Linked DNA regions of Acidisarcina polymorpha. The protein of the gene in region 2 interacts with the protein of the main gene of each other region in a pairwise test. Links are inferred from orthologs where the notes say so. Each region holds a gene or a part of one and is shown on either strand. Other genes may lie near its edges. The genes, in order: ACPOL_RS06180 and rlmB.

Region 1 (7,075 bases), 190 kb from region 2 along the record:
CCGGTGAAACTACAGCTCGGAGTGAAGCTGACCAGCGGACTCGGCGCCGGCGCGAACCCGGACGTCGGCCGCCGTGCCGCCCTCGAGGACTCGGACAAGATCATCGAGGCCCTCGAAGGCGCAGACATGGTTTTTGTGACGGCCGGCCTGGGTGGCGGCACCGGGACCGGTGCGGCACCAGTGATTGCGTCTTTAGCCAGCGAGATGGGAGCGCTTACCGTGGCCGTGGTCACCCGGCCATTTGGCTTCGAGGGTAAACGGCGGATGAAGCAGGCCGAGCGCGGCATGGAGGAATTGCTCGAAAGCGTGGACACGATGATCGTGATTCCCAATGAGAAGCTGTTGGCCGTCGCCAAAGATGCAGGGTTCTTCGAGTCATTCCGGATCGCGGATGACGTCCTGCGGCAGGGTGTGCAGGGGATCTCAGACATCATCACCATTCCCGGCATCATCAATCGCGATTTCGCCGACGTGAAGACCACCATGGCTGGAATGGGCTATGCGGTCATGGGAACAGCCATGCGAGCCGGCGCGAATCGCGCCATTGAAGCGGCGCAGGCTGCGATGGCCTCTCCTCTGCTCGAAGATGGAGCCATCGACGGAGCGCGCGGCATCCTCATCAACATCAGCGGTTCGAGCACACTCAAGCTCAGCGAGGTCAACGAAGCTTCCAGCCTGATCCAGAATGCCGCCCATGAAGATGCCAACATCATCTTCGGCGCGGTGCTCGATGAAGCCATGGGTGACGACGTCAAAATCACAGTGATCGCGACCGGTTTTCGCCAGGAGCAACCGGAACGCCGCGAGCGCATGCTAAATTCTGTGCTCAATGCCCATGTCCCGCCGATGGCGTTCGTCCGCAGTGAGACTGCGAATGACACTCCGCGATTCGCCGGAGAGGCTCGAGACGAAGCGGCCTCTTTCCGGAAGCCGGAAGAACCGCCCGTCATCGTCTACTCCACCGGTTCTTTGAGGATGGAGGAGCCGACTTCCCCGAATATCACGGCCGTGGCGGACCCCACCCACGACGTGGACTTCCTGCAGCCGATTGATTTTGCAAGTCGAGAAGGAGAGGACGTGGAGGGCGCGCCGAAAGAGCATCTGGTGATGGTTGCAAATAGGCCACAGCCGCGCATGTACAGCGGGTCCTTGGACGCTGAGGAGCATGACACGGAACGGGAAGACCTCGACGTCCCAGCGTTTTTGCGTCGGGGAGGGCTGTGACAGGTTTACACTTAGACAGGTTTACACTGAGGGAGTGATTCAGCTTTGAGGTTTCAGGTGGATGTCCCGAGGTCGCGCAACCGCGACGCTGGCTCCGGGTCTAAATTACTTCCGGTTCACGGCGGTTTTGGTTGTATCCCGATTTGGAAGGCATCTTACTATTTTGGGACTCCGGCTGGAATTTAGCAGCAAGAGAAGAAATGCCTTACCTTACCGATCATTACACTCTGAGGGTACCCGTTCTTCTAGAGACCTGAAATTTATGAAACTGAACACACTCATAAAGTCATTATTGACGTCCCTTCTAATGCCGCTGGGAGCGGCGATGTCGCCGGTTTGCGTAGCAGCGACCGTCCATCACGTCCACCATCATGCCGGACAGGCCACCGCGTTGCATGCAGTCTCTGCGCATTCTGCTCATGCATCGACGCTTCAAAGACGAGCGGTCCATGCAGCTGGCTACGCGGGTGCTCATACCGTCGTGCATTCCTCCGGAAGGGCGGGCATGCGGAGGGCGAGCCTGGCTTACCGCCGGCGCCGTTCGTTCGAGCGATTTACGGGAAGCTCGTTTGTCGACGCCGACCTGACCACCGGGGACGTCACCGCCGGGGAAGACCCGGTGGTCAGAGCGGCTGCGGTCGAAGCTCTAGGAAATATGAATGGTACGGTTGTGGCCATCGATCCGAAGAACGGCCGCATTCTCGCCATGGTGAACCAGAAGCTCGCCTTGAGCGGGGGCGCCGAACCATGCTCGACGATCAAGGTTTCTGTTGCCTTGGCAGCACTGCAGGAAGGCATTATTACCAAGGACACTCCGGTCAACCTGGGCGGCAGCTATCACATGACGCTCACCGAGGCTCTGGCCCACTCCAACAACCTTTATTTTGAGACCCTCGGCCGGACCCTCGGATTTGAGCGAGTTCGCCATTATGCAAATCAGTTTGGTCTGGGGGAGTTGGCTGGCTACAATATCCCGGGCGAGACCCTGGGCACCTATCCAGACGAGGTACTTCCAGAGGCTCAGGGCGGCGTCGGCAGAATGTGCAGCTTCGGCGAGGGCGTTTCGATGACGCCGCTGCAGTTGGGTGCTCTCGTCTCCTCCATTGCAAATGGAGGGACCCTTTACTACCTCCAGCATCCAACCACGCCCCAGGAGGTGCTTGATTATCATCCTAAGATCAAGCGCACCCTCGATATTTCGAAAGTGATTCCAGAAATCCAGGACGGTATGCACGCTGCGACTCTTTACGGTACCGCCCGCAGCCTCCGTGCAAACTTCAACGAGTTTCCGGTGATGGGCAAGACCGGCACCTGCTCGAACAATGGCACCCGGTTTGGCTGGTTTGCTTCCTACGCAGATACCCAATATGGACGCATAGTCACGGTCTTCTTCCTCGAAGGAGGACGTCCCACCTTCGGACCTCGCGCCGCGGAGTTGACCGGAGTCTTCTATCGGAATCTTTGGGACCACAGCTACTTCGTGGAGAAATCGGCACCGGATCAATCAACCGCGCCAGGCAATGCTACCGTGCTGGGCGTCTCGCAATAACAATGCAAGGGTTAGTCATTCAAGACCGGCCTCCGACTGGAGGCCGTTTGTTTTTCGGCGGAGAATAAAGAGAAGTCGGTCAAAATTGCAGGAGAGTGCGTTCGATCAGCTTCTTCCCCGGAGATGCCAAGACGCCCTCTGCTTGGCATCGACGACACTAGTAGAATGCGCTGGGTGCCAATGAAGATTCTTACCGCTAAAGAGATGCGCGAAGTCGACGTACGGACGGTCGAGCAATATGGCGTCGCTGCGACGACGCTGATGGAGAATGCCGGCGCAGCGGTTGCTCGCTTTGTGCTTCGCGAGTTTCCCGACTATGCCCGCATCACGATTCTTTGCGGACGGGGCAACAATGGTGGGGATGGCTTTGTGGCCGCCCGCGCACTCGCCGAGGCTGGACGGGTCGTCGCTGTCCTGCTTCTTGGAGAAGCGGCTGACCTCAAGGGCGATGCCAAGGTCATGTTTGAGCGCCTTCCGCAGCGGGCCCTCTTCGCGAAGGACGAAGCAGCGCTCGACGAACCTTCTGTCCGAGCGCTTTTCAGCAATACTGAACTATTTCTCGATGCCGTCGTAGGAACTGGCTTCCAGCCCCCCTTGCGTGGCGTCGTGGCTGCCCTCGCCGAACGCATCCATGGCCTCGAAGCGCCGGTGGTTGCCGTCGATCTTCCGTCCGGGTGGGACGCCGACTCGCGCGGGGCCGACTCGCCTGGGGCCTTCCGTGCCGATGCAGTTGTCACCTTCACCGCACCGAAGCCGGCCCACCTATTTGGCAACATGACGCGAGGGGGGATCGTGGTCGCCGGGATTGGTTCTCCCGAAGAAGCCATCATTTCAACGACTGGCTTGACGTGGAGCGGTGCGGCAGCCGAAGTCTCCCATAAACCCCGCGTTCCAGACAGCAACAAGGGAATGTTTGGCCACGTTCTCGTCGTAGGAGGAGCAAAAGGGACGGCGGGAGCTGCTGCAATGGCGTCGGTCTCAGCTCTTCGCGCCGGCGCTGGACTGGTGACGGCCGCGGTTCCGGAATCAATTCTCCCGACGGTGGCGCGCGCCGCACTTGAGCTCATGACTGTCCCCCTGGTTCAGGGCAAACACGGGGAGATCGCTCGCGTCAACGCAGATCCTGAACGCCTCAAATTTTTGATCGAGAAGATCACGGTTTTGGCCGTGGGTCCCGGGATCTCCCAGCATCCGGAAACGGCCGAATTTGTGATCGAACTGGTTAGACAGTCGCGATTGCCTCTGGTCCTTGACGCTGACGCCCTGAACATCGTCTCGAAGAACCCCGAGCTTCTCGACGGAAGCCAGCGCCCGGTGATCATCACGCCTCACCCGGGCGAGATGGCGAGACTCATCGGTGGGAGTGTCAAGGACGTTCAGGCGGATCGCGAGAATACTGCTCGCAACTTCGCCACGCGTCATCAGGTTACCGTTGTCCTCAAAGGCTGGCGAACTTTGATAGCGCATCCCAACGGCGCGGTCGCCGTAAACACTACCGGCAACCCGGGTATGGCGAAGGGAGGCAGCGGAGACATCCTCACCGGAATCGTTGCGGCCATGGTCGCACAATATGCCCGCGATCCGGCTGCCGAGAACGTCGCTGCGGCAGTCACGGCCGCCGTCTACCTCCACGGACTGGCTGCGGATCTGGCGGTGTTGGAACAAGACGAACATACCTTGCTGGCGACCGATACAGTTTCACATCTTTGTAACGCTTTCCGCTATCGCTCTAAGGACAAAGGCGGGTATGTTTGGTTACAGGGGTTTCCAAATGCCGAAGACAGAAGATATGACAGCGGAGACAACCAGCAACGAAGGCCAGGTGTTTGAAACGAACGGAAGCGATGAGACCATTGGCGTCGGGCGAGAGATCGCCAAGCTGCTGACCCCGCCCAAATTTCTGATCCTTCGCGGCGATCTGGGTGCTGGCAAGACCACGCTGGTCAAGGGAATTGCCGAAGGTTTGAATGCAGCTGAAGCGGAGGAAGTAACTAGCCCGACCTTCACTCTGATCCACGAGTACGAGGGCCAGTTTCCTGAGTCCGGACACGAGACGCCCGTGAAGTTGTACCACCTGGACCTGTATCGAGTGGATGCGGAAAGACAGCTTGAAGCTTTGGGACTCGATGAGCTGGCGGGTCCGGATAGCATCGTTTTGGTTGAATGGGGGGAAAAATTTCCCAGTGTGGTTAAGCGCAGCGATGGAGAAATTGTGGTGAAGTCCGCTGGCGGTGACGCCCGCCGGATTACTGTGAACCTGCGTTGAGCGCTTTTCCGCCAGGCCGAGCGGCACCGATCCTGGCTAGCTTTGATATCCCAAGCCAGCTTTAATATCCCATGTCGGCCAAGCCGAGGAGCAGTGTATCTTCGGGATCCGTTGACTACGCTCTAAACATAAGGAACAGGATCGCGCCCAGGACGACCAGAAGCAGCACTACGATCGAGATCGCCCAGGTTCTGACGGTCTTCTTGAGGGAAGTTAGCGCCTCGAGAGTTTGGGCTTGCCGTTGCGTCTCCGACTCGAAAGACTTGCTGATCCAGGTCAAGCGCTCCTGCAGATACTTAAGGTCGGCGGTCTGATTCTTCAGCTGCCCATTGAGGTCCCGCAAAGACGCGCGTATCTCCTCATACTCCTCCTCCCGATGATGGTCATCTGGGGTTGGCATAGCCGCCCCGCCGCCAGCGCTAAGCACATTGGTGCCCAGCACACTGCGCTCCAGCAGCGGCAGTACGCGCGCAAGATACGGCAGAAGAACTCGAAGTTGAAGCAAGATGCGCCACATGGAAGGACGAGGATCCTTTTTGTCTTCAAGAGACAGAGCGGTTATAGGAGTATGACTGAGTTCGGCGTGCGCTTCCTTCAGATTCGGAGACGGGCTTTGTTCGTCGGACGCCAATTCGATGAGACGGTCTATTTCGGAGACTTGCCTGGTGAATGGTGACTTTGCCATAGGGAAGGTTGTAAGGGATCCATCGCTGTTCTTAGTGAGAGCCGTTGGCCGTTGCCGCTCGCTGCCGCAGCGAGTGAAGGACTACCCGTAGCATCTCATCTTCGGGAGCTGGCTTGCCAGTCCAGATCTCGAATTGCCGAGCGCCCTGATGCACGAACATCTCGATGCCGGTGATCACGGGAATGTTCTTCGCCCTCGCTGCTTTGATGAGCGGCGTATCGATAGGGTTATAAACCAGGTCGAAGACGATTCGCGCATTGATCTCTTCCGGCTTCAGCAAGGAGTGGGTCTTCACGCCACCCATTCCGACGGGCGTTGCATTCACAATGACATCAAAATCGCTCTTGCCAAGCTGTTCGGCTTTTGCGACCTTGGCTTTCGCTTCCTTGGCGAGTTTTTGAGCATTGAGCAAGCTTCGGTTCAGGATCGAGACCTCGGCGCCTTTTTCCTTGAGTCCGAAGACTGCGGCCCGGGCAGCGCCGCCTGCACCCAACACCAACACCTTCGCGCCGCGGAGAACTAAACGCTTCTCCAGCGGTCGAACCACGGCAGCCACATCGGTGTTGAAACCGTACAATTTTCCATCCTGAGAGCGGACGACGGTGTTGCAGGCGCCGATTTTTTCCGAAATGGCGTCGGTCTTTTGCAGATGCTTCAAGATTTCCTGCTTGAACGGCATCGTCACACTCAGCCCGCTCAAAGGAACCTCGCGAACCAGAGTCAGCAAGTCGCTTAGGGCCGAGGTCTGAAGCGGCAGGTATACGGAGTTCACTCGTTCTCGCCGAAAGGCGGCATTCAGCATCGTCGGGGAGAGTGAGTGCGTCACTGGATTGCCGGCAACTCCGTAAACTTTGGTCGCGGCGTCAAGTTGATCGACCCGGTAAAGTTCGAGCAGCGTCTGTGCCGAAAGCTGTCCAGGCGCCGTTTCCTCCCCCGTTGTTGCTGAGGCAAAGGTGAACACGCTGCCGGAGCGGGGCCCAAGAATGCGGCTGATGACGCCCTGTTCGCCCATACAAATACCCACCACATTGGCCTTGTCTCGTGCACGCTCCAGAAAGCGGATCAAGGCGACGTTGTCGGCCAAGCTGCGGGCGGTTGAGACTACTTTGATGAACTCCGGCTCGAAGGCTAGCATCCGCTCGAAGACGCCGTCCAGGTCTTTAGTGGTCACGAAATCGTGGTAGGACAGGATCAGCCCGCCGCCCTGTGCCCGCAACTTATCCATCGCTGCGGGGCGGATCTCCTCGGCGGTCTGCAATTCCACGTCAACCAGTTGACAGCCTGAGGCGATCGCCTTTTGAAGGACGTCCAGCTCGGCATGACTGGTGCCGACGAATCTGCCGCCAACTGC
Region 2 (7,054 bases):
AGCCTCGCCGGATCGCTGCGCCTCCACAATGCCGGACTCACTGGCGATTACCTCGCTCAACCATTGCAGATTCCCTCGGCGCAAGCGCTGCTGGAGAACGGCACAATCTCCTGGACTGCCTCATCGCTAACCTATGGTCCGGTCCACGGCGATGGTTCTCTCAGCTATCCAATCTTCTGCATGACTCTTGAATGCGGCCGGCAGTTCTCCCTTCACATCGGTTCCCTCGATGCCGCCACTGCACAGAATGCTCTGCTTGGAGCAGGACGCCGCAGAGAGCTGGTGCAAGAACTTTTAGAACGAGTCGATGTGGGCCAACATATATGGCCGACTCTTACCGGAAACGTCCAGATTGCTGAGTTTTCAATAGGAAGCTTCACGGTGCGTGACCTGAACGCCGCGGTCAGCATAAGAGACCATGCGGTTGAGGTGAAGTCTTTAATCGGACGCGCACTTGACGGGTCCCTCCACCTAACTGGCGCCTTGCGAGTCTCGGGCGGAACACCTCACTACGAGGTCGAAGCACAGCTCGATCACTCGTCTTCCGCTGCAACTGCCGCGATGTTCAAAGAGAAGTGGGGACCCGGAATGATCAACTTGAAGACAAGGCTTCGGTTCTCCGGCTACGAACGGGAACAATTGATCTCTTCGGCCTCGGGAACGTTCCATTGGGATTGGCTGAAAGGCGGATTGCCGGTTGATTTATCCCCAGGAGATGAGGATGGGGCCCAATCAGCGCTGGCCAAATTCGACACCTGGACTGCAGATGGAACGATCGCCAAAAGTGTCTTAACGTTAGAAAGATCGAGGGTCCTGCGCGGCGCTGAGGTGGTGCCGCTTACCGGCACCATCACGTTTAATCGCGAGATGAATCTAGCCGACCCCTCCCCTTCCAACTCACTCAAAATCACCGGTACTCTGCAGAAACCAGAAGTTCTGATTCAGCCGGAAAGGGCTATTGCTGCCCAGCCCTTGGAGGGACGCTAAAGCGCTTCGGCGCCTGCGAGCTTATTAGAGAAGCCATGTGAAAAATGGCTTACTTCGCCTCTGCCGTCAGCGTATGCAGGTGGATACTCTCCGCGACCTCGGGAACGGTGCCGTCATTCACCTGAATTTCAGTAGGCAGGCTGCCAATCAACATGCGGTGGGAGACGGTTCCCCGGGCCGGTACCCGCAGCCGCTCAGCCACAGTCGTATCCCGGGATCGCACGATCACCGGCACCTCGACCTCGGCGAAACCGTCGTTTGCAATGTCCACGGCTACCAGCCACTGGCCGGCGACAGAGGCTTTGCTGGGAAAGACCCCGGTGATCGAAAGATCGGCCAGTCCGCGATCATGATAGATCCAGGCATCGAAGAACCACTTCAAGTCCTTGCCACTTGCCTTTTCCAACAAGCGCTCGAAGTAGTCTGAGGTGGTGTCCTGCTCGGGATGATACGAGCGGAGCGCTGCGGCGAGCGCGGCATCGCCGGCCAAGTCACGGAGCATCCACAGCACATAGACAGACTTGGTCCGATAGAAGACCGGATCGGAGGCATCCAGCAAATCCTCGCCGCCAGTCTCGCCAGGAGTTGCGGGCTCTGCGAGCGACAGCGCTCCTCGCTCCGACGCCATGGATTCGAGAGCCGTCTTCCGCCCATCAACCTGTTCAACCCACAAGCTTCCGAGAAATTGGGCTACACCCTCGTTCAGCCATGGACGGGGAGAAGCAAAGTACGCATGCGCGAGGGAGTGGACCATCGCATTATCCAGCTCGTGAGGGTCGGGAGACGCCTTGAAGCCTGCCAAAAACACGTCGCGCTCTTCCGCGGGGGCATCGTTGGCCTCGGCGAGGCCCACTACCGTCAATAGCGCATTCGGCTTCTGCCCCAGCCACTGTTGCACCAGCGGGGTCACCTCCCTGACCGCCGTCTGCAGGCTTTGGGTGCTGGCCACATCTTCGGCCGCGGCGAATATCTGCACGCCGCTGCCTTGCACCTTGCGACGCGCAAGCAAGAACAGGCTGGGCGCCGAGAAGCCCAAAGTCGTCTCGGGAAGAGACGCAGTAATGACTCCCGCATGAGAATTCTCGGGCGCAGCCGTCTCGACCACTGGCACGACATGTCCGTTAAGAAGGGCGAGGTTTGGCGTCGCAATTTCCGCAGTGAACTCCGCGGTCACCGACATTTTCATGGTCGCCTGCTGCTGACGCTGTTTCTGCTTGCCCATTTCGGCAAAAAGCTTGGCTCCATCGCCGAGCAGCACCGGGGGGGCGCTGACCGGGTACCAGAGTACGTTTCCAAAGCCGCGCATGCCGACAAAGTCTGCGGAAATCCTGTCCCAATCCGACTTTTCCGCAGCGGCTGTGGGGGCGCCGATCCGCTCCAGCCGCTCTCCATTCAGGGAGATCTGCCCACTGTAGAGAACCTCGAGCTGCAATTCCTCTTGCGGCGCAAGCGCGCGCGGCAACGTGATCACGGCCTCATTGACCGCGCCGGTGTGGTCGGCATCGCTATCGAGCAGGTGCTGGGCGAAGCTCACTCCTGCGCCAGCTGTGCGCATCTGCTCCCACTTGAGCGCTGAAGATAGCTGCAAGGCGATCCGCTCGAGCGGCTTGTCTCCATCATTGCGAACCCGGAGACGCGCTCGAACCGCGATGGACTCCTGACGAGGGACGAGGCGAACGTCCAGATCGTAGGCGAGGAAAGTCAGAGCATTCCGCTCCGCGTCGGTTGCTTGAAATCGGGCGACGGTAGCGGCTGACATTCCCCGTGGAGAGTTCTGCTTCTGGACTGCCTGGCCGGCGGCCGACGGTTCAGCGACCTTGTCGCCGTTCGCCTTGTCATCTTCTAGAGACCGCGAGAAGAGCACCTTGCCGCTTCCTGCCGGCGGTTGCTGGTCGTCTGGAGCCGGGCTCCCCGGGGTCGTCTGCGGCGTGGACGGCGATGTCGAAGGAGGCGAAGCTGGGGAAGATCCTCCCTGTTGTCCCCTCGAATTGTTCGCGCTCAACAAGCTTCCCAAAACTATAACTGTCGTCCACTGCCAACCACTCATGAACCCAAACCCTTCCGCTTCTTTGCCGGGGCAGGGTTGGTGAGACCCGCTCCCGCCACCGATCGTGCTCTTCTTTGCCGCGCGGCCTCATACAGCACCACGGCGCCAGCAGCCGACACATTGAGGGACGACACTCCACCCAACATCGGAATCTTCAGTAAGTGGTCGCAGGTCTTCTTGACCAAGTCATGCAGACCTGCGCCTTCGCGACCGAGCACGAGGACGCAATCCCCTGTGAAGTCGAACTCGTCGTAGTCGAGCGAACCTCTCTCATCGAGGCCCACCGACCAGATATTCGCGGCCTTCATCTGCTCCAGCGCTCGCACCAGGTTGACCACCCGCGCAATGCGAATATGCTCCGAAGCACCGGCAGAGGCCTTGATGGCGACCGGACTCAGGGGCGCCGAGCGCCGCTCGGTTAGCACCACCCCATCGACACCGGCGCCATCCGCCGTCCGTAGGAGCGCGCCCAGATTCTGCGGGTCTTCGACGCCGTCGAGCGCCAGTAGAAGCCGCGCCTTACCGGAGGAGCTCGATTCCAGCAGATCCTCCAGATCCAATACGGACGCCTCTCTCACAACCGCCACCACGCCCTGGTGTGCGGAGGTCTGGGCTATCCGCGTCAACTGTTCTCTCGGCTCGAAACGCAGCCGAACACCAGCTTCCCGGCAGGCATCAATGATCTGTTGCAGGCGCGCGTCCGTCCGTTCCTTGGCCACGCAAATGTGGTCAAAACGCCGCAACCCAGCGCGCAGAGCCTCCTGCACGGGATGGAGACCGTACAAAACTTCCATCTTCTCAGTCTATCCCGATCTCGTCAGACTACTCTGGCCGCGCGGCACCTCACTCCTAGCGGTGCTGGATTTCCATGCCGGTGTCGGGCCCTGCAGAAATAAATAATCGATTCACCCTCCTCCCGCGTCTTAAAGATCATGCCGACCGTCTCTGAGAAAGCCATGGGCGCCGCTACCTTCACCTTGACCGAGCAGTCGAAGGCGGAAAACGCCGTCATCGCCCAAGGTCTCAAGCGGCAAGACGCCAACCTCCTGGACGAACTGATTGTTCGCTACCAGCATCGTTTGCTCAGGTATCTGCTGTACCTCACTGGCAATCGCGAGGTGGCTGAAGATCTTTTCCAGGAGACCTGGATGCGCGTCCTGTTGCGGGGAGCGCAGTACAACGGAAATGCGCGCTTCGATACCTGGCTTTTTACCATCGCCCGCAATCTGCTGATCGACCTCCGGCGCAAGCGCACGATGGCTTCGCTCGACGAGATGTGCGAGTCGACTGAAGATGAACGTCCTTTTGAAGTCGCGAGCGACGCACCGAATCCTTTCGATCACTACAAAACGCAGGAGGATGGACAGCGCGTCACCGAGGCGCTTCTGACGCTGGATCCGTTGCATCGGGAGGTATTGGTGCTGCGTTTTCATGAAGATTTGGCGCTCGATGAAATTGCCGCCGTTACCCGCGCACCGCTTTCGACGGTAAAGTCTCGGCTCTATCGCGGGCTTGCCGCATTGAAGCCGCGAATCGCCGCGGTCTCCGAAGCGCCGCTCACGGGCGGAAAAGCAGCGACGCTCTCGAGGCACTCCTTACGCGAAAGCAGAAGAGGCGCGGTATGAACCCCGAGCCATCCTCCAAAGAAGGGTCGGAGTTGTTCGACCCGGAGATCGTGCAAGCGCTGAATGGGCTAAGCGCCAGTGCCAGTCTCGCGGTTGCCCAGCGAACGCGGCGCGCCGTTCGAGAGGCCGCGACCAACCTTCGCGAAGACCGGGCGAGACGCCGCCGGAATAAGGGATTCACACTACTGCTCGCGGTAAGTCTGTTGACGCTACTTACTCCCGCCTTGTGGAGCGGTGTCGATGAGATCTTTGCCGGTGAGCATTTTTCCGATCTTCCGGCAATGGTTACCTTGTTTGCTTTGACTCTCTTCTCCGCAATCATTGCTGCTCTGATTGCGAGCTGGAAAAGCCACCAACCGCTGCGCTACGGGCGAAGGAACTTTTAACCTTCGTAGGCCGTCTGTTTTGCTGAGACCACATGCAAGCGTGGTTTGATTCTATCCAGCAATCATCAAGCGATGAAAGACTCCACAACTCTCCGGGACCCTGATACAGGTACGACTTTTGCCGATGAGATGCGGCTCATCCCACGGTGGTCGGTGGCAATTGCTGCCCTCGTCTTTGTCATCGTTCAGTACTTCTTTTGGATCGTGATGCCGGAGCATCGCAATCATCCACCGCCGCCGGTTGGCTTCCGTATCTATTTCGCGCTTTCGTGGAGCGCGCTGGCGGCGTTATACGTCCTGATGGTCGGCTACGTCAGCCAGGACGCCCCACGCCGCTCGATGAGTCTCCGATTCTGGATCGCGATCTGTCTCATTATGCCCGGGGGGATCGGTTCTGTGCTCTACTTCCTGCTGCGCCAGCCAATCATATCCCGCTGCCCAGCCTGTGGGACACGCACCCAGGCGGACTTCCATTTCTGTCCGCAGTGCGCCTGCCAGATCTCGGCTTGCTGCGGACAATGCTATCGCAGTGTTTCTGCGACGGACCAATACTGCGTTCATTGCGGGCATGACCTGGCAGCGGACAACACGCCCTCTCGTTTACGAGCATTTCAGTCTTAGCTGGAAACGGCAGTTGGGCGGCCCATGAAAGCGACCGGCTTCGAGTTCCGCCACCCGTTGCTCATCCACGAAGTGATTGTGGACGCGGCTCTATTTACCTACCTGGTGCTCCGCGGCGATGCCTTGAACCTGCGTTTTGGCGGCGATCCGAAGAAGACAGCGCTCCGTTGGACGAGAGCCACAAGTCTTTAAATCTTCTATACTCAGGTGTCGGCTCGCAATGTCTATAACCGCACTGATCATCGACGACGAACAACTCGCCCGCGAAGAGCTCGAGTACCTGCTTCGCGACGAGGGGGACATTGACGTTCTTGCCCAGGGCCGCAACGGGATCGAGGCCGTAGAACTTATCCAGTCGCATCATCCGGACGTCGTCTTCCTCGACGTGCAGATGCCGGGCCTTGATGGTTTTGCGGTTTTGAAGCGGCTGGTCGAACTACAAAAGAGCGAACTCAAAGACGGGTACCCTTTGCCTCAGATTATATTCGCGACCGCTTTCGATCAGTATGCTGTTCGCGCCTTTGACGTGAACGCGATCGATTATCTGCTGAAACCCTTCGATCATGCCCGTGTCCTCCAGGCGCTGGATCGGATCCGGCAACGCGTCCAGGACTCGGGCACGACAGATATGCACGCTTCATCAGGGGAAGACCGTGCGCAAAGCAGTGCTCCCGACAGTACCGGCACCCGGATTGAAGCATTGCTGAGACTGATGGAGCAGCAACAGGCAGGCGCGCGGCCTTCCGTTTCGAATCTCCAGTCGGGGAAGATTGTAGTTCAGGCCCAAAGCCGGCTCCTGCTTATCGACCAGAAAGATATCTGCTACGCGGCTATCGATGAGGGAACAATCTCGGTCGCCACTCCCTTGCTCGAAGGCCAATCGAAATGCCGCACGCTCGAAGAACTGCTGGACTTGCTCGACCCCGCAATCTTCTGGAGAGCGCACCGCTCCTATGTGGTGAACATCAATCACATCAAGGAAGTCGTGCCATGGTTCAAGTCGAGTTATCAGCTCAGGATGGCGGACAAGAAGCAGACGGAGATTCCCGTCAGCCGTGCCCAGACCCGGCGCCTGCGAGAACTGTTCAAGCTTTGAAGCATTGATCTGGCAAGCCAGTAGCTAAATGGAAGCAGGACCCTTCCGCTATACTGGGCGGTTGCCGCCGTTATGAATGCGAACCCATGAAGATCCTCGTCTGCATCAAGCAAGTCCCCCAAAAAGACGCACCACTCAAGCTGAACGAATCGGGCACCTGGATTCGCGATGACGTCTCCTACGAGGTGAATGAACCAGACGCTTATGCGCTCGAAGAGGCGCTGCGGCAGAGAGAGAAGCACGGCGGCGAGGTCGTGGTGATCACTGCCGGGCCCGCCCGCGCACAATCTGT

Evidence for each region.
Region 1: the proteins of rlmB (region 2) and ACPOL_RS06180 interact in binary tests that used the Escherichia coli proteins (3 or more experiments, as listed by UniProt). The link is inferred for Acidisarcina polymorpha from one-to-one orthologs.

The regions. Positions count from the first base shown.
Region 1 is NZ_CP030840.1:1,404,939-1,412,013, reverse strand. The notes cover bases 2,312-5,278. They hold ACPOL_RS06180 (NAD(P)H-hydrate dehydratase), read left to right. Parts: upstream 2,312-2,953; coding sequence 2,954-4,603; downstream 4,604-5,278. Other genes in these bases: ACPOL_RS06170 (hypothetical protein), read right to left, coding at 5,155-5,278; tsaE (tRNA (adenosine(37)-N6)-threonylcarbamoyltransferase complex ATPase subunit type 1 TsaE), read left to right, coding at 4,563-5,039; ACPOL_RS06185 (penicillin-binding transpeptidase domain-containing protein), read left to right, coding at 2,312-2,773. In the rest of the region: cell division protein FtsZ, read left to right, coding at 1-1,224; more of ACPOL_RS06185, read left to right, coding at 1,487-2,311; more of ACPOL_RS06170, read right to left, coding at 5,279-5,724; aroE (shikimate dehydrogenase), read right to left, coding at 5,756-7,075. UniProt on the Escherichia coli protein: Bifunctional enzyme that catalyzes the epimerization of the S- and R-forms of NAD(P)HX and the dehydration of the S-form of NAD(P)HX at the expense of ADP, which is converted to AMP.
Region 2 is NZ_CP030840.1:1,593,007-1,600,060, forward strand. The notes cover bases 1,930-4,875. They hold rlmB (23S rRNA (guanosine(2251)-2'-O)-methyltransferase RlmB), read right to left. Parts: upstream 3,829-4,875; coding sequence 3,031-3,828; downstream 1,930-3,030. Other genes in these bases: ACPOL_RS07040 (M1 family aminopeptidase), read right to left, coding at 1,930-2,989; ACPOL_RS07050 (RNA polymerase sigma factor), read left to right, coding at 3,967-4,659; ACPOL_RS07055 (hypothetical protein), read left to right, coding at 4,656-4,875. Also shown: ACPOL_RS07035 (AsmA family protein), read left to right, coding at 1-987; more of ACPOL_RS07040, read right to left, coding at 1,037-1,929; more of ACPOL_RS07055, read left to right, coding at 4,876-5,045; ACPOL_RS07060 (zinc ribbon domain-containing protein), read left to right, coding at 5,118-5,666; ACPOL_RS33460 (hypothetical protein), read left to right, coding at 5,691-5,858; ACPOL_RS07065 (LytR/AlgR family response regulator transcription factor), read left to right, coding at 5,887-6,762; ACPOL_RS07070 (electron transfer flavoprotein subunit beta/FixA family protein), read left to right, coding at 6,849-7,054. UniProt on the Escherichia coli protein: Specifically methylates the ribose of guanosine 2251 in 23S rRNA.